One region of the uncultured Rummeliibacillus sp. genome, then DNA from elsewhere that is predicted to be linked to it. Evidence: riboswitches for the same ligand, from Rfam matches in the RefSeq annotation. Region 1 holds a riboswitch; each other region holds the start of a gene.
What was found. Region 1 has a riboswitch for cobalamin ahead of Q0977_RS03700 (energy-coupling factor ABC transporter permease). Riboswitches for the same ligand answer to the same signal wherever they lie in the genome.
Positions count from the first base shown of each region.

Region 1 (6,232 bases):
TCGGAGATGAAACACGAAAACAAATATTAGAAAAAGAAGGAAGATTACCAGATGCTATTGTTGCTTGTGTTGGTGGCGGTAGTAATGCAATTGGTATGTTCCATCCATTTGTTAATGATGAGTCAGTGAAACTATACGGTGTTGAAGCTGCTGGAAGTGGTATTCAAACAGGGCTCCACGCTGCAGCATTTGCAGAGTTAAAAGAAGGGGTACTACACGGTGCCTATATGTACTTATTACAAGATGACAATGGATTTATCCAAGAGGCACATTCCATTTCAGCAGGTTTAGATTACCCAGCTGTTGGTCCAGAACATTGTTATTTACATGACATTGGTCGAGTAAAATATTCGTCTGTGACGGATGATGAAGCCTTAGAAGGTTTAAAATTATTGTCTCGCACAGAGGGGATTATCCCAGCATTAGAGAGTTCACATGCGATTTATAGGGCTGCGAAAATTGCAAAAGAAATGAAACCTGAAGAAATTCTGGTCATTAATCTATCAGGTCGTGGAGACAAAGACGTAGAAACAGTTCGAGCTGCAATGGGAGGCGAAAAATAATGACAACAAAACCTTTACAACTGGCTATTGAGAAAAAAGTAAAATCAGGTCAAAAAGCATTTATTTCATATATTATGGCAGGAGATGGCGGACTAAAGGCCATACGAAAACAAATCCTTTTCTTGCAAAATGCAGGGGTAACAGCGATTGAACTAGGTATTCCATTTACTGATCCTGTTGCTGATGGTCCCGTCATAGAGGAAGCAGGAAATCGTGCTTTAAAAGAAGGCGCAAACTTAAAAGTAATTTTAGATGAAATTGCATCTTTTAAAGAAGAGGTTCAAGTTCCTTTAATTGTGATGACGTATTTAAATCCAATACTCGCATATGGCATCGAAAAATTCGTTGCAAAATGTGAAGAGATAGGAATCACTGGCTTAATCATCCCTGATTTACCTATTGAAGAAGCTGGGTTGATTCAAGAAAAAATAAAGGAATCATCTGTTGCCCTTGTGCAACTCGTTTCTTTAACAAGTAAAGAAGATCGCATAAAAAAAATAGTGGAAGTTGCGGAAGGATTCATCTATGCTGTAACGGTGAATGGAATCACTGGCGTACGCAGCGAATTCGGAAAATCTTTGGACGAACATTTACACACGTTAAAAGAAATCAGCTCGGTTCCAGTTATTGCAGGCTTTGGTATTTCTACACCTGAGCAGGTAGAAGAAATCGGTGCATTAGCAGATGGAGTCATTGTAGGGAGTGCCATTGTAAAAGCATTTCATGAAGGAAACGAAGAATTTATTAAAGATCTAATTCCAAAAGTTAAAGTGACTGAATAACAAAAGTATTAAGATTAAAGCAAGATTTTCCTTTTGAAAAGCAAAAACCCGTCATAAATTTTTAAATTATGACGGGTTTTATAGTATTGATATTTGAAAATACTTACTAAGATAAGAAATTCCTGCTTAAAGAGAATTTTAAATTATTGTCTCTATTGGGATAGAAGTTTTTAAATAATTAATAAGTTCATCCTTATTTCTAGGAAATTCGTTTAAACCTTTTATGATATTCTTTGCTTGCAACAATTGAGACATTTCAAAGAGCCAAGGCTTATCTAAATGAGCTTTTAATAGTAATTCTTCTTGTTCAAAAATGTGAAAAGGATCTCCATGATAAATAATTTCTCCATCATTCATAACAATGATTTCATCTGCCCATTCGTAAGCAAAATGGACATCATGAGTCGATAAGATGATGGTTTTATCCAATTGTTGAATTTTATTCAGTAAGTTTAATATTTGTTTTGAATAATAACCATCAAGTCCAGCAGATGGTTCATCTAATATAAAAACATCAGGATTCATCGCTAACACACCTGCAATGGCAACACGCTTTTTTTGGCCTAAACTTAAAAAATGTATCGGTTTATCTTGTAAGGGTGTCACTTCTATTTCGGACATAGCCCATTCTACCATTTCTGTTACCTTTTCTGGAGACCAATTTAGATTTAATGGACCAAATGAAATATCTTGGCGTACATTACCAGCGAATAACTGTGAATCAGGATCCTGGAATACAATTCCAACGTGAGATCTCAACTCTAGTAAAGATTTTCGATTGTATTTCAAAGGTTTACCTTGAAAAAGAATTTTACCAGAAGTCGGCTGAAGGATTCCATTTAAATGCTGAAACAAAGTGGACTTTCCTGCACCGTTATTACCTAAAAGTGCAATTTTTTTACCCTTTGATATTTTCAGAGACAAATCCTTTAATGCTTTCGTACCATCAGCATAACAATGTGTTAAATGTTGAATTTCAAAGAATAAATCACTCAAACTAGAACTCCTCCAAACTTGATGTATAAACCGATGATGAACAAAATAACAATACTGATAAAAGTCCAATTTTTCGAAGAATATTGAAACGAATTCTCAAGATAATTCATAGAGTTATGATACCCACGTGAATCCATGGCGATTGTCAATTCTCTAGAACGAAGAAAGACGTTAGCAAAAAGGGATGCTACAAGCATTCCTAAAGAATGGAGCCCTTTTTTCACGGAAAGATACCCAAGCCTTGAATTTTGAGCTTGATAAATTCTTAATGAAATCTCCAAAAATACAAAGATAAATCGATAGTTTAATTCGATCAATTCGATCATAAGTTGAGGTACTTTACATTTTCTTAGAATATGCATTAAATCATGTACAGGTGTTGTTAATGTTAAGAAATATAAACAACTTATACTACTGAATACCGAAAAGAATAATTGAATACACATTTGAATGCTTTGAGATGCTATATACACAGTTCCGTTAAAGAGTGGATATTCCCATACTGCTTCGTGTATCCGTTCTGGTTGTTGCGTATATGAAATCAGTATACTAATCATACTGCTAATTAAAAATATTCCAGGGATGCTCAACATAGTAAGATAATACTTCCAAGGAATTTTAGCGACAAACACAGTTAAAGTGCTCATTATTAAAAAAGTAAGAAGTGAAACTAATATATCTTTTGCAGATAAAGAGAATACTAGTAGAAAAATAGATAAAACTATTTTTTCTAATGGGTGTGTTTTTGTTAAGCGATTGATATAAGCATATTGATCAATGAGTAACATGCTTTCCTTTTCCTTCTTTTTTGTTATCTTTTTTTGCCTTACCACGCGCAAATCCGATAAAGTAACCGATAAACGCTGCACCTATAGCAGCTTGCAAAGAGAATAATAGACTTTCAATCTCGCCACTTGGTGGTTCCCAAATACTTGAAAACCATGGTTTGTACGATTTATCAATTTGGGTGATGGCTGCTTCAGCTTGATCATCAGATCCTCCAAATTCAGCACCTTTTTGTAAAAATAATGGAAAAACAGCCATAAGGATAACTAGCACGATTAACAGAATATTCTTTTTCATCGTTGTTCAGCACCTTTCTTAAAAACTTTTAGTGCTTTTAATTCTGCAAGATTGTATTTTTGTAAGAAGTTCATAATAACAACTGTAAGAATCCCTTCACTAATCGCTAAAGGAATTTGAGTTATAGCGAAAATTCCACTGAATTTAGTGAATGATGCAACGAATCCACCAACTTCTGATGGGAAAGCAAGTGCTAATTGAATGGATGTAACGACATAAGTACCTAAATCGCCTAGTGTAGCTGCTAAAAATACTGCCCATGAAAATGATAATCCCATTTTTGTAGAACCTTTAAAAACACCATATGAAATAAGTGGTCCTACAATAGCCATTGAAAATGCATTAGCGCCTAATGTAGTCAGTCCACCATGTGCTAACAATAATGCTTGGAACAAAAGAACGATAAAGCCCACAATACTCATAGCAAAAGGACCGAATAATACAGTACCGAGACCTACACCTGTTGGATGTGAGCAACTACCTGTTACAGATGGTATTTTCAATGCGGATAGTACAAATGCAAATGCTCCGGACAAACCTAACATCATTTTTGTTTCTGGATGTTCAATGATTGTTTTGCGAACTGAACGAAAACCAATTACTAAAAATGGGATTGTGATTGCCCACCAGAAAATGGCCCATTCAACAGGTAAAAACCCCTCCATAATATGCATTGCAAAAGCAGGTTTTGGGACGATCATTATGGCAGCTAGGAAGTATAAAAGCTTCCAATTTAATAATTTTCTCAATTTTTCCAATCCTTTCAGACGATTATTATTTTTTTAACTTGTTACAGGTACACCTCCAATTAGAGCCTAAAAGGACAATAAAAAAAACACTTCTTACGACAAAAGAAGTGTTGATGAATAGTAAAAAAATGCTTGTTGAAAGCATATCTATTCTCACACCTATCCTCGTAGGTTGAAACTAATTCACACTTTATGGCAGGTCTCCTGGCTCAGATTCACCGTTATGCTTTCACCTTCCCATCATTGACAGTGGTATCACAAAGCATAACTCATCTTTACAGTGGCGGGACCGCGTTTGATTTACACAAACTTCCCTTTTCAGCTAAATGAAAAATTTAGCACCATAAAGTTTATTGAATTGATAGATTACGAAAATAGTATATCATGATTAAATTTCCAATTCTACATTTTTTGTTATACAGAAATTCATAAAACAATAAGAATGTTTTATAACAGTTAATTGATTTGTTTTTGTAGAAAATATTAACAAAATTACTATTTCTCCTTATTGTTTAATTTCTTCATCAATAAAAAACATATTTTAAAACGGCAAAAAATAGTATATGATTAATTCAGTTGAATTTTTATACAAAAAAATTGAATCAATTAATCATTCGTAAAATCGATTTGTTAGTTTGATTCAACTATATACTTTTTTAAAAGTGCTCTTATTAGATTAGTAAGAGATAATAGGGAAATCGGTTAAAAGCCGATGCAGCCCCCGCTACTGTATACATGGATGAAATGATAGAACTCACTGGTCATAAAGACTGGGAAGAGATCAGAGTAAAGTGAAATGTGAGCCAGGAAACCTGCTTTTAAAACGAAGTACGATACTTTTCGGAGGGAAAGGTAAAGACTATAGAAGCAGAATGGCATACATATTTGGCTATTTTCTGAATTATCTAGTTTTTAAACCTTGATTCTTGGAATTAAGGTTTTTTTATTTGCTTTTTTCTCTATTAAATTTTTTGGAAATCGGAGGTTGGATATGACAACTTGGAATTTGGCTGGTATGAAAAGTCATGTATTCATTTGTAATGGAAGTTCATGTATGAGAAAGGGGGCAGAGGATATTACATTAGCAATTCGGGATGAAATTGCGTTACTAGATTTGGATGAACAAATTCATACAACTAGAACTCGGTGTAATGGTCGGTGTAAAGATGCATGTATTGTTATAGCTTATCCACAAGGTAGTTGGTATAAAGCATCTAACACAGAAATTGCACGCGAAATTGTAAGGAATTGTATAACGCAGGAAAACAATCAACACGCAATCTACAATATGAAAGATGGAAAAATGATTTTGAATTCGAAAGTTGCTTCCATAACCGGTATTGACAAGAAAAAATAATGATAAGGAGAGGTTCACATGGCTAAACAAGGAAAACTATATGTTGTTGGTTTTGGACCTGGTGATTTTAAGCATATTACAGCAAGGGCAGTTGAAGCACTTCAAGAAAGTGATTTTATCATTGGTTATAAAACTTATGTTGAACTGATCCAAGATTTAATAACCGATGAAACTGCAGTAATTAGCACAGGTATGACAGAAGAAGTTTCAAGAGCACAAGAAGCTGTTCGACAAGCAGAATTAGGGAAAACAGTAGCTGTTATTTCAAGTGGGGATTCCGGGGTATATGGTATGGCTGGGCTAGTTTATGAAGTATTAATAGAAAAAGGTTGGACGGAAGCTACTGGAATTCCAGTCGAAATAATTCCTGGTATTTCAGCAATAAATTCATGTGGTTCACTTTTAGGTGCCCCCATTATGCATGATTCTTGCACGATCAGTTTAAGTGACCATTTAACACCTTGGAATTTAATCGCAAAAAGAGTAGAAGCTGCAGCCATGGCAGATTTTGTTATAGCTCTTTACAATCCACGTAGCGGAAGAAGAACGCGTCAAATTGTTGAAGCTCAGAATATTCTTCTACGATACAGATCACCTGAAACGCCGGTTGGACTGGTAAAAAGCGCTTATCGTGAACGTCAACATATAATCATAACAAATCTTGGAGAGATGCTTGACCATGATATCGGTATGCTGACGACG
Region 1 is NZ_CAKQBI010000003.1:182,420-188,651, reverse strand. It holds gene trpB (tryptophan synthase subunit beta) at 1-563, shown strand, start outside; gene trpA (tryptophan synthase subunit alpha) at 563-1,345, shown strand; gene Q0977_RS03715 (energy-coupling factor ABC transporter ATP-binding protein) at 1,484-2,341, opposite strand; gene cbiQ (cobalt ECF transporter T component CbiQ) at 2,338-3,129, opposite strand; gene Q0977_RS03705 (energy-coupling factor ABC transporter substrate-binding protein) at 3,116-3,424, opposite strand; gene Q0977_RS03700 (energy-coupling factor ABC transporter permease) at 3,421-4,125, opposite strand; cobalamin riboswitch at 4,350-4,534, opposite strand; cobalamin riboswitch at 4,817-5,008, shown strand; gene Q0977_RS03695 (ferredoxin) at 5,165-5,530, shown strand; gene cobJ (precorrin-3B C(17)-methyltransferase) at 5,549-6,232, shown strand, end outside.

Region 2 (6,232 bases), on a different contig from region 1:
AAGGTGGCGACCATCCAAACGGTACACCTGGTTATGACGGGATGAATTTTCCACAAGTTGCTGCAAATGCATATGACACTCGTGACGGAAAACTAATCACAGATCCTTATACAATTCTTACTTCTGGTGGTCAAAAAATTGGTGTTATTGGTGTAGTTACACAAGAAACGCCTTCTATGATTGTCCAAAAAGGAAATGAAACGCTGAAATTCACAGATGAAGTAGAAGCGATTAATAAATACACGGAAGAATTGAAGAAAAAAGGAATCAAATCAATCGTAATTCTTGCACACAATCCTGCTTCACAAACAGGCTATACAGATGCATTTGATGCAAGTAAGATTGCAGAACAAATTGATGATGAGGTAGATGTTATTTTCTCAGCACATAATCATGTTAAAGTAAATCGTGTAGTAGATAACAAATTAATCGTCCAAGCATACTCATACGGCTCTGCTTTCTCTGATGTAGAGGTCGAAATTGATCCAAAGACAGGCGATATTATTAACAAATCTGCGGAGATTAAAACAGTATACCAAAACGACTACACACCAGATCCACAAGTATCCGCGATTATGAAAAAGTACGCGGATAAAGCTGAACCGATTAAAGCACAGGAAGTTGGTGCTTCAACAACATTCCTTGAAAAAGGATATCCAACTGTTACAAGGAAAAACAGTGATATAGCTTTAGGAAATTTAATCGCTGATGGTATGAAAAATGCTATGAATGCAGATTTTGCCTTAATGAATGGCGGTGGAGTGCGCGCTCCATTAAATGCTGGTAAAGTTACTTTCGGCGACTTATTTGCCATTCAACCATTTGGCAATGTTCTTAATAAAGTTAAACTCAGTGGCGCGGACTTACGCGTTATACTAGATGAACAAATTACTGCAAGAGGTCTTGATTATCATGTTTCTGGCTTCAAATACACTTACACGTATGACGATACAACAAAAGCCGGAAAAGTAGTCGATATTATTTTGCCAGACGGCAGTAAAATTGACCCAACAAAAGAATACACAGTTGTCGTAAACAACTATATGTATGGTAATATCGATACTAGTTTTGGTGCACTTTCTAAAGACATGGAAGTTGGACCAACTGACTTAGATGCAACAGTTGAATTTGTAAAAACATTATCTTCTCCATTCGAGTATAAAGTGGAAGGAAGAATTCAACGAGTAAATTAATATTTTAGATTAAGAGATTTAAAGGCCGAGGCTGTTCCATTACGGGATAGCCTTTTTTGCAACAATATGTATTTCAATGCGTCTTTCAATCCTGTTGAATTAGAAAAGCTGCCTTGTTCTATACAAAGGCAGCTTTCAGGCATTCAATGCTAATCACGAGATGAAATTTTATATTTCCATCCCTACTTCTTCAAAGGTTGGCATGTTTTTCATCATGCTGCATGCTGCATCGATGATTGGAAAAGCTAATGCTGCTCCAGAACCTTCACCTAGACACATATCCATTTTGAGCATTGGTTCTTTGCCTAGTAGTTCACTAGCTTTTTTACCACCTGGCTCATCTGTTGCGTGAGATGTGATGAGATAATCCTTCACTTTCGGTTCAATCGTTGTGGCGATAAGTGCGGAAGCTGTTGAAATATAGCCATCAACGACTACTGGTACTCGATTGGCAGCTGCTGCAAGCATAACCCCTGCCATACCACCAATTTCTAATCCTCCAACTTTTGCTAGTATATCGATTGCATCAGTTGAATCTGGTTGATTTGTTGCAATGGCATTTCGAATCACTTCTATTTTACGGGCTAAACCGCCATGTCCGAGACCTGCCCCTCTACCTGTAATTTCTTTTGGATCACAACCCGCCAATACCGATAATATAGCAGTACTTGGTGTTGTATTACTAATACCCATTTCACCTGTTCCTAACAAATTCACCCCATTTTGAATTTCTGCATTGGCAATTTCAATCCCTACTTCTAATGATTGAATGGCTTCTTCTTTTGTCATAGCTGGCCCTTTTGTAAAATTGGCAGTACCTCTTCTAATTTTACGATTAATCACGCCAGCATCAGTCGGAATATCCACTTTTACACCAACGTCAACAGTGACAATTTTTGCGTTTGAAACTTTTGCAATAGTCCCTACCCCTGTGATTCCTTTTGCAATATTAAGAGTTTGCGCAAATGTTACTTCTTGTGGATTACTTGTAACGCCTTCTTCGTAAACACCGTGATCTGCAGCCATTACAATAATCGCTTTTTGATCAATCGCTGGGAAAAGTTCTCCTGTAATCCCTGATAATTGTATAGCTAGACTTTCTAATTTGCCAAGACTATTAGGTGGTTTAATCAAATTATCCACTCTTTGTCTTGCCTTTGCCATCATTTCTCCATCAAGGTCTTTAATTTTCCCAACAGTTTGTTTTAGTAAGTTCATTTTTCATCTCTCCCGAATAAAATTAAAAGCCTGCAGTTTATTTGTATTACAAATAAACCGCAGACTTTTCCATCATCTGTGTCAACAAGTATCAAGGCAGGTCTCCTGGCTCAGGGTCTACATTTGAATAGGCCTTCCCAGACATTGTCCAGTGGCATTTTCGTTCAAACTTTCCTCTACAGTGGTGGGTCCGCTGAAGATTTTCACTTCATTCCCTATTCTCCTTTTGTAAAAGGCACCTTGTACTTTTATTGAATTTTCTATCATTATGATACTCGTAGAATGTTTGTAAATCAATATTTTTTAGAAAATATTATGTTATCCGAGTTATAATTTATTAGTTTTTTTCACAAGGCTTGAAATATATTATGTCTGCAACTTTTATAGCTCTTCCACTAACTGATTTGTTGAGATGGTCGTTGAACATCTTTCGGCTGCATATCGAATTGCCATTTGGTGATCTTCTCTTGTGAAATCTGCAACAGCATCTTTTACAAAGAATGGTTTTATATCATACATAAAAGCATCTGCTGCTGTTAGTAAACAGCCAATATGTGCATATACCCCACAGATAATAAGCTGATCTCTTCCCCAAGTTTTCATCAAATCTTGTAATTCACTTTTTTTGAATGCACTATAACGCCATTTAGTTAACACCATATCATTATCACTTGGAGAAAGTTGAGAAATAATAGCTGTTTGTTCTTTCTTTTCTTCAAGACCGGTGCCCCAAAAATCCGTTAGAAGTGCACGATCTTCAGCCTTTTGGTTTCCAGGTTGAGCAGTGTAAATAATCGGTATTTTTAGTGATTCACATTTTTCTTTTATTTTTTTAATATTTGCAATTAACTCAGGTATAGGTGATTGCTGTTGATCATAATAGTTAAGAAAGTATTGTTGCATATCATGTATAAGTAAAACTGCCTTGTCAGCTTGTGGTTTCCAGTGAACTTTATTTTCTATATCAGATTTCGGCATTTCATATGATTTAATCTTTGGTATTGACAATATAAACACTCCCCTATATATAGATAAATTTCTAGATTCAAACCATGACTATTAAATTTCTTCCTTTTGTATCCCCATTGCATGTAGCATCGTTTGGAATTTTGCTCCCGTTTCATTCTTTTCATCTTGTGGTACTGAGGACTCAACAATTCCAGCTCCAGCATAAACTGTGATATGTTGTTCTTTTACTTGGGCACAACGTATTGTGACTATCCATTCACCATCACCACTAGCCTCCATATATCCTACAATCCCAGTGAAAAAGCTACGATCAAATGGCTCAATATCTTGAATCAATTGAAAAGCTTCTCTTCTTGGTTCTCCACAAACCGCTGGTGTTGGATGAAGAGCACTTGCTAGAGTTAATGAAGAAATTTGTGGATTTAAAAGTTCTCCAGAAATGACTGTTGATAGGTGAATCATTGAATCCGTATATAAAATGGAAGGATGATTTGGTACTTCTATTGTTTTAAAGAAAGGTTTTAATTCTCTACATACCATATCAACTACTACTTTATGTTCATGCAAATCTTTCTCTGAATTTAATAAGCTCTCAGCTAATTTTTGATCTTGTTCTTTGTTATGTGTTCTTTTTCTAGATCCCGCTAGAGGATTAGCGATTACGGTATTGCCACTTTTGCGTATTAGAAGCTCTGGACTAGCCCCTACAAGTGTAGCTACCTCTTTATCCCCCGTATTTATAGCAAAGGTGTATCCTTTTGTATTGCTTTTCGCTAAAGACTCAATCAATAAAGGTACACTTACTTTTCCTTCAGATGAAATGTCTAATGTTCTAGCGAGTACCACTTTTTTAAGGGTTGTTTCATGAATATGTTGAACTGATTGTTGGACCATTTTTTCAAAAGTTTTGCCGGAAGGTACTTGTTCAATTCTTTTTGCACCTTTCATACATGGCGAAACAGTCAACTCCTTATTTAACGATTTGCTATCAAATATTAACGTTTCTTTCGGCACTATTAAAGCTGGTTGTCTTGTCGTATCAAAAGGTATAGCACCAATAACTACCGGCTTTTCCTCTCCATTTTCAACAATGGTGGACAGCGCATTTTGAATAGCTGATTCCAAATCATTAAAAGTACAAGGCTCATCTACTTTAATCTTCTTCTTACATCCTCTACCCAAAATTGTTTTAATCGGTGTCTTTAAAAAGCTATCTCCTTCTTGATAGGATCTAATAAGTTCTGATAATTCCTTCTTTTCTTTGGTCACTTTCATATACCGCTCCTCCTTATGCATTGGCCCCTAATGTAGCTCCACCATCAACGACAATGTTGCTCATAGTAATATGATTTGAATACTCAGATATTAGAAACAAAATAACCCCAACGATATCAGAAGGCTTGGCTATTTTTCTTAAAGGAATTCCTACTTTATAATTTTCAAGATTTCCTTCAATTACTTTTTGTTCACTTGACTCATCCGTCCAAAGAGAAGTCTGCATGTCTGTATAAGTTGAACCAGGTGATACGATATTGCAGCGAATATTATAAGGTGCCAATTCTAAGCCTAAACTCTTCATATACATGATAGTCGCTGCCTTTGAAGCACCATAAGCTCCTATTCCAAGTCGAGGCACCGAAGCAGCATTTGATCCAACAGTAACAATGACACCTTCCTTGCGCTCCTTCATCATACGACTTACTGCCTGTGTCACATTGAATACGCCTTTTACATTAATATCAAACATATCGTCCCATTCCTGTTCCTCAAGATCACAGAGATTCCCTTCATGAAGAACACCCGCAACATGGATTAAAGCTTGAATCGCTCCTATTTCATTTTCCACTTGTTGAACGATGCTTTGAACTTTTTTTCTATCACGGATGTCTATATGATATGTGTGAATTTTCTTGCCTTTTTCTAACATTTTATTTTTACTTTGTTCCAATGCATTTTTGTTATAATCTAGAACTACTATGTCTTCAAAAAATTCCGAAACCTGTTCAACAACTTCTCCACCAATTCCTTTTGCTCCTCCGACAACTAACACAACTTTTCGCAAGATTAACACCCATTTCTATTGATTTAATAATACTGTTATTTCGAAATTGATATTTCTGTTGGTAACGAAACATATTCTTTCGTCTTTTTTAATGGCATACATGCATAAGCTACAAACGCTAAAAACGCAGGGATTGAAAAAACGATAAAACTCCAGTAGCTTTGTCCTTCAGACGATAGTAGTAATCCTCCAATAGTTGGACCAACTATCGCACCTAATCGGCCTACCCCAAGCGCTGTTCCTAATGCTGTAGATTTCATATTGGGGGGGAAATAAGTTGAGATACAAGCATTATTAAGATTTTGTGCTCCAATCGAAGCAGCACCGCAACAACTGATTAAGAGGTACAAGACTAGATTGTTCGGATTAAACGCAAGGCATATTAAGCTGATTCCTCCCACTAGATAAAACAGCATTAATACTCTTTTTGAACCTATTTTATCTGCAATAACACCTCCAATAATTGATCCTATAATGGCACCGATATTTAGGCAAAGTAAAAAACTTAAACTGGACGATAATTTAAATCCTGAAGCAACCATGATCTGTGGTAACCAAGTCGTCAATCCATATACTAATAGAAGTCCCATAAAACAAATGATCCAAAAGAGTATCGTTACCCTTGTTCTTTTCTCTTGAAATAATCTCTTAATCGGTACACCTGTCGTTTCCATTTCTGTGATTAGTACAGACTGATCATTCAACTTATAGGAAGGGTTTAAAACGCTTAATAATGTCTTTGCTTTTTCTTGTTCTCCCTTATTGACCATATAATATAAAGATTCCGGTA
Region 2 is NZ_CAKQBI010000020.1:15,289-21,520, forward strand. It holds gene Q0977_RS12520 (bifunctional 2',3'-cyclic-nucleotide 2'-phosphodiesterase/3'-nucleotidase) at 1-1,193, shown strand, start outside; gene cobT (nicotinate-nucleotide--dimethylbenzimidazole phosphoribosyltransferase) at 1,362-2,411, opposite strand; cobalamin riboswitch at 2,489-2,669, opposite strand; gene Q0977_RS12530 (isochorismatase family protein) at 2,793-3,428, opposite strand; gene Q0977_RS12535 (isochorismate synthase) at 3,471-4,655, opposite strand; gene Q0977_RS12540 (2,3-dihydro-2,3-dihydroxybenzoate dehydrogenase) at 4,669-5,451, opposite strand; gene Q0977_RS12545 (MFS transporter) at 5,478-6,232, opposite strand, start outside.
Region 2: it holds a riboswitch for cobalamin, as region 1 does, so the genes downstream of both, cobT (nicotinate-nucleotide--dimethylbenzimidazole phosphoribosyltransferase) here and Q0977_RS03700 (energy-coupling factor ABC transporter permease) in region 1, are expected to answer to the same signal.

Region 3 (6,232 bases), on a different contig from region 1:
CATTTCTTCAAATGGAATATCATACGTTTCTCCCCAAACTGGTGAATTTTTTTCATATGTCTTCCAATCCTTAACAGCTTGAAATTGACAGTAACTCAAATCACAAATCCCATTAAAATAATGGATTTGTTCAAGAGGAATATTGAACTTTTTTGCTTCTTCAAGGAGTAAGGAAACCGCGCCTTGTATCAGGGAATCTTCTGATGAATTTACAGGTGGATAATATGGTGGTGCAAACAGTAATACTACAGCTGGCGCTAATTCTTGGCAGCGTATCATCAATTGATCTGCAATTCGTAATGACTTTTCACGATCGTCAAATGTGTCATTCGATAATATAGATTCCTTTAATTCTTTTACCTGCTTTATACCCATTTTATTAACTGCATACGTATATAATTCTTCAAATCGAACTACACGAATCTTGCCAATTGTTGAAACGCCTTGTTTCTTACAGATTACCTCGTAACGTGTTTGACACTTTCTCATAGCCTCTTTCGCTACTTCTTCGAATAAGTTCATGATTTCTCCGGCACTCCGCTTCATGAGGAAAACATTGAACATCGAAATGGCACGATAGGGTGTCTGTGTAGAATATTGTTCTTTTAGATCGGTTAACTTCAGCGAAACTGGAAGAGGGGTTTGTTCACCAAAGTCTTCTTCTAGAAATTTTTCATTCCATTCCATTTCTGCTGTTAGAAAAGCACTCATAAAAGGTGCAGTCATCCCTTTTAAAGGTTCTCCTACATGCGTCTCTTTCCCATAGAAAAGTGCTGCAGGCATAATCTTTCCAATTGAACCAGAGTAAACATATTCTTTTAAATCAGTTGGACCTTGAGAAAAAGAAGGTTCACTATTTAAAAATAATTTAATCTTCAAATTTTCTTTTTCTTGTAATTCTGATATAAGTTTCACTGCTTGTCGCATGCCTGCTGAATTGACTTCTTCATCAGGTACAGTAACAATTAGTAGATTAATAGGCCATTTTTCCGCAATAGCTCTTTCAATGATTTGCATATGTAGTGCTAAGCCGATTTTCATATCCATTACCCCTCGGCCAAATAAGTAATCCCCACTTACTAAATCTTTTTTGGCAGATTCGTTTAGCATACTTGGATCTGCCTTAAAAGCATTCGTTAACACTTCAGGCATAGTTGCTATAGGAATAAATGAACTGTACTCTTCAATTTGTACTGTATCAAAATGACTAATTAAAACTACAGTTTCATTTACATGTGAATTTTTGTATAATGCTGAAACAACTTGTCTCCCGCGGTCAACATCACAAAGTTTTAGATAAGATGGGTTTTCCTTAAAGTATTGAAGTTGCTGTAATTTTGCTTTTAGTTTACTTGAAAATAGTTGTTCCCCTTTTGTCATTGTCTGACTTTCCCAACTGACAAGCTCACAAAGGAGCGAACGTAATTTCTCTGGTGTATTCCACATCATTCTTCCCACCATCCTTTGGCATTATTAAATAGCATCTCCTATAAATAGGTAATCTTATATTTTGAATATACGTAAGTTTTTATATATAGTCAATGTATTAAAACCTAACATATTAAAAAATTCCTTTAACAAAATTATCAATCAAACAAAATAATATAAAAAGCGCATTTATTTTTTATTTAAATGTCAGGTAAAATAACATAAATCGGAATATAAAACTAAAAAGCGCATGGAAACAATCTTCTATGTTTTCATGCGCTTAACTATATTATTATTTCTAAAAAAGCCTATAAAATTTAAAATTTCAAAAAGTACTCAAATTAATAACTTCCTATTATTTCATGTTTAACATTTAAATAAGCGTAGTTAATATTTAAATACTGTTCACAATTTTCTTCTATCAATTCTCGTGTAATCTCTTTCAAAGACATTGATTTAGAAGTCCCAACAGATATCATTAGTTGCTGCTTCATCTTTTGTTCATACATGGTGACAATTTCATGATTCATCGTTTTCTCTCCTTTTCTCATAAAAAAACACATCCGTCAACATTTAGAAGGATGTGTTATGAAAAACTTGCTCTCTTATACGACTTCGACCATAGCAAAATAAGCCCTCTAAAAAAGGGAGAACTTTGCGGTTTTGTCGTACAATGAGCATGCAGAAGATATTCTGTCACACTCTACACCTCCTATCCTCGTAGGTTATATGGCTGTACTCGAAAAAAGGCAGGTCTCCTGGCTTATCTTCTCTGCTCATCGCACCTTCCCGTTTTGACAGTGGTTTTTGCGATTTGCTCTGAATTACAGTTGCGGGACAGCGTCGGATTCTCACCGATCTTCCCTTTTAAACAAATCAAAAAATGATTTGTACCCTTTTTCTTCTTATTCCGTTTCTCTCATTATAACATATTGTTATTAGTAGATTATATAATCTATCTTTATCACAAAAAAAGAAACTTCTATTTAAAATCTCATAGAAATTTCTTTTAATTTTTTATATATTTGCTACTAGTTCACTTTCAATCAACCATTTATGATTTTTCACTTCATTCCCACCAGTAGTTGGCTTATAGTTGACCATGTAAACTGTTGTGTGAATTCCAGATTCAATTGTAGCAATAGCACCCTTCATACCTGGCAAATGGTCTGCATCAAGGGTCACTTTCGCTCCTGGTTGTAGAATTTTACCGGCTGCTTTTTTTATTTCTTCTTGAATCACCCATTTGTGATTTTTGACTTCTTTTCCACCAGTAGTTGGTTTATAACTGACTGAGTAGGCATTAGTCTCATATGCACCAACAATCGTTCCTTTTGCTCCATTCATGCCAACCATATGATTGGCTTGAACGATTACTTGACTTCCTACTGGATACGTTGGATTTTTAGCTTTTTTAATATCTCCTAAAACTACACCAGAATTGTTATGATTCATATGATTATTTTCTTCTGTTACAGTTTGTTTGTCATCTAAATTTAAATTATCATCAGGAGCTATATCCACATTTTTGTTTACATCAATATTTTCTCCCTTTAAAACATTGCCACAGCCAGATAATGTGATTAACGCTGTGAATACAAAGATGATTATTTTCATTTTGTTTTTCATGCTGTTTCCTCCAAGTTTCACTTATATGTTCACGCAATATCGGACTTATACTCTTTGAGAAAAGTATTCCCGATATTCCATTCTTTAAACAATAGAAGAACGCAATAAAAAAATTTATAGAGAAAAAATTCTAATTTCTATCAATCATGTTCCAATATTAATTCTATTTGTGCAATAATTTCTATACCATGTATCGCTTGAGTTGCTAGTCGATCAGCTTCTACATTCAACTTTCGAGATACATGCTCATATTCTGCTTGGATGCCTAGTTCTTTTAACTTATTATCAATTCTGTCAGCCCAACTCATTAACTCTGGTTCTAGTACTGCCCATTCACCACTCATTTGGTTAATAACGACTTGCGAATCACCGATAAATCGAACATTCGTATTCTTAACATTTAATAATTCTAATTCTGTAATACTTAGTTGAAGTGCTGCATATTCGGATTCGTTATTCGATTTCAACCCTACTGTTTGTGCATTTTTTCTAACCCGAAACGGCTTGCCATTTTGCTCAAAATAGATGGCACAACCTAAACCTGATATAGTCGTTTCTCTATCATAACCACCGTCAAAATAGACTGTAATATTATGTGGTTCTCCTTCCACTTCCGTTAAATAACGTTTTAGCTCTTTCATAGTCCATGAACTATCGAATTGATCTATAAATGTTATGTTCTTCACTCTTCCTGTTTTCTCTATATCTAAAGCAATTTTATATGCTTTCTCTGCCGATATTTCTTCTGAGCGAAATACCGTTTCTACTCCTCTGGATGTTTTGTAAATCCATTCAATGATGAGGTTCATATGATATCCTCCAACTAAAATATTTTCAATATATTTTAACTTATTTTCTCCATTGTAAACATAATTTATAAATGTTTCAGTTAAATTTTCGTATATAAAAAACTGTTGATTAGCTAGTAATCTAGTTAACCAACAGTTTAAAGGATTAATATGATATTACTTAGTTAGAAATAACGAAAATTCCACCGCACTGGGAAATTGGATGAAATTCACATGTACAAAAATTGCTTAACTTAGAAGCTATTTCTTCAAATACGAAATAAAATTCGTCCTCATCCCAATAATCTATACTTTCAATTCTACATGTATTAAGTTGTTCTCTTGTTTGAAAAGCAACATCTCCAATGAATAGCTTTCCTTTATCTTTTAATAGAGGAAGCAAATTCTTGATAAACATTACCTTTTCGTTATCCGTTAAATGATGTAATGTGTATGTGCTTAAAATTGAATCATACGTATTTTCTCTTAAGAAATGTGGGACCCCATTCGAGATATCCCATTCCATTAAATTGGCTTGTGGCATCTTTTGTTTAGCTATTTCAATCATTTTTGTTGAGAAATCAATTCCATCTATTTGATGACCATTTTCATATAGCTTTGATGTTATAACAGCCGTACCAAAACCTATATCTAACACATTGGATTGTTCTTTCTGCATGATTTCGTTGTAGATGGTATTTAAAATCTCTTTGTATCCGGCAAATGGATACTGATCATTTTCTTCACTAACTTTAACTGTTTGATCATACTCGTTTGCCCATAAATCAAAACCTAATTTGTTTAACATTCAATTTCCTCCAATTATTCAAGCGAATAATCGAGTATTTATTTTTAAAGATTATTCGCTAATATTACCTTCTAAAGTATTGATATCGTTACAAATTAGTGTATTTTCCATATTAATCTCCCCTTTTATGTAATAATTGGATTTTACCATAATGACCTGTTTTCTGGAAGCAATGATTTTCAAATATTAGGTTGTTCAAATATTTCTTTAAGATTCTTTCTTTTAATATTAGCTGTTTGAATCATTCCATCAATCAGTTCTTGCACTGTCGGTACATCATTGATTAACCCCATTACTTGACCGGCCCACCCAAAACCAGTTTCTAAATTACCATCATAAATATAATTACAATTTGCTTTTCCGCTAATGTAATCTTTTAAATCTTCATACGTAGCTCCGTTATGCTCTTTACGAATAATCTCTTCTGTAAAAGGTGATTTAATAGTACGTGCAGGCGCTCCTAGAGATTTTTTAATGACAACAGTATCTGTTTCTTTTCCTTTAACTAGTGCTTCTTTATATACATCGCTTGCATGAATACATTCTTTTGTTGCAATAAATCGTGTTCCCATCTCAATTCCTTCCGCTCCAAGTGCAAGTGCTGCAAGTAACCCTCTTCCATCTCCAATACCACCACTCGCTAATACGGGTATAGATACAGAATCAACAACTCTTGGTACAAGTACCATGGTTCCAATATCTTCTCGACCAAGATGTCCTCCCCCTTCTTGTCCAACTGCCATTACGATATCCGCACCTAGCTCTTCAGCTTTTTGTGCTTGTCTAACACCTGAAACAAGGACAAGTTTCCGAATTGGTTCATCTTTTAATCTCTCTAAAACTGGTTTAGGATTTCCTCCTGTAATTGAAATAGCTGCTACTTTTTCTTCAATTGCAACTTCTAACAATTCTTCATATTTTCCATCATGGCGTGAAATAGCAAAGTTCACACCAAATGGTTCATCTGTTAATGAACGTGTTTTTTTTATTTCTTCTCGAAGTCTTTCCGCTGTTTTTAATGTTGCAGCAGTAATTTGCCCTAATCCACCTGCATTCGAAACAGCCGCAGCTAACTCTCCATAAGCTAAATATGCAAGCCCCCCTTGAATAATTGGATATTTAATACCTAATATCTCAGTTACACGTGTTTTCATCATCAAACAGCCTCCCTCTCATTTAGAACTTCATTCATTTCCACCAGTTTATAGTATAAAAAAACCTATATTAATACTTTATACAAACTTGTACATTAAAATGTCATCAATATACTCGTTTCTGTTTAATTTTATTTCCCTTACTTTTCTCCCTTCTTCTTTAAATCCCATATTTTTATATAATTTAATAGCATTTTCATTTGTTGAGAACACACCTAAACAAACCTTCTCGATTAAAGGATTTTCTTTTGCCCATTCTAATAATACTTTTAGTAATGCTTTCCCAACGCCTCTTTGACGATAATCTTTCAAAACCATCATTCCAAAACTTCCAGTATGCGCTACCCTTATTCGTGATGGTGATTGGAATACAATCCATCCAACCACCTCATCTTGAATTTCTGCAACAAAAATAACTTCTCTTT
Region 3 is NZ_CAKQBI010000016.1:53,421-59,652, forward strand. It holds gene Q0977_RS11535 (M20/M25/M40 family metallo-hydrolase) at 1-1,446, opposite strand, end outside; gene Q0977_RS11540 (hypothetical protein) at 1,770-1,979, opposite strand; cobalamin riboswitch at 2,159-2,341, opposite strand; gene Q0977_RS11545 (YdhK family protein) at 2,446-3,057, opposite strand; gene Q0977_RS11550 (reverse transcriptase-like protein) at 3,198-3,866, opposite strand; gene Q0977_RS11555 (class I SAM-dependent methyltransferase) at 4,027-4,653, opposite strand; gene Q0977_RS11560 (nitronate monooxygenase family protein) at 4,833-5,807, opposite strand; gene Q0977_RS11565 (GNAT family N-acetyltransferase) at 5,886-6,232, opposite strand, start outside.
Region 3: it holds a riboswitch for cobalamin, as region 1 does, so the genes downstream of both, Q0977_RS11540 (hypothetical protein) here and Q0977_RS03700 (energy-coupling factor ABC transporter permease) in region 1, are expected to answer to the same signal.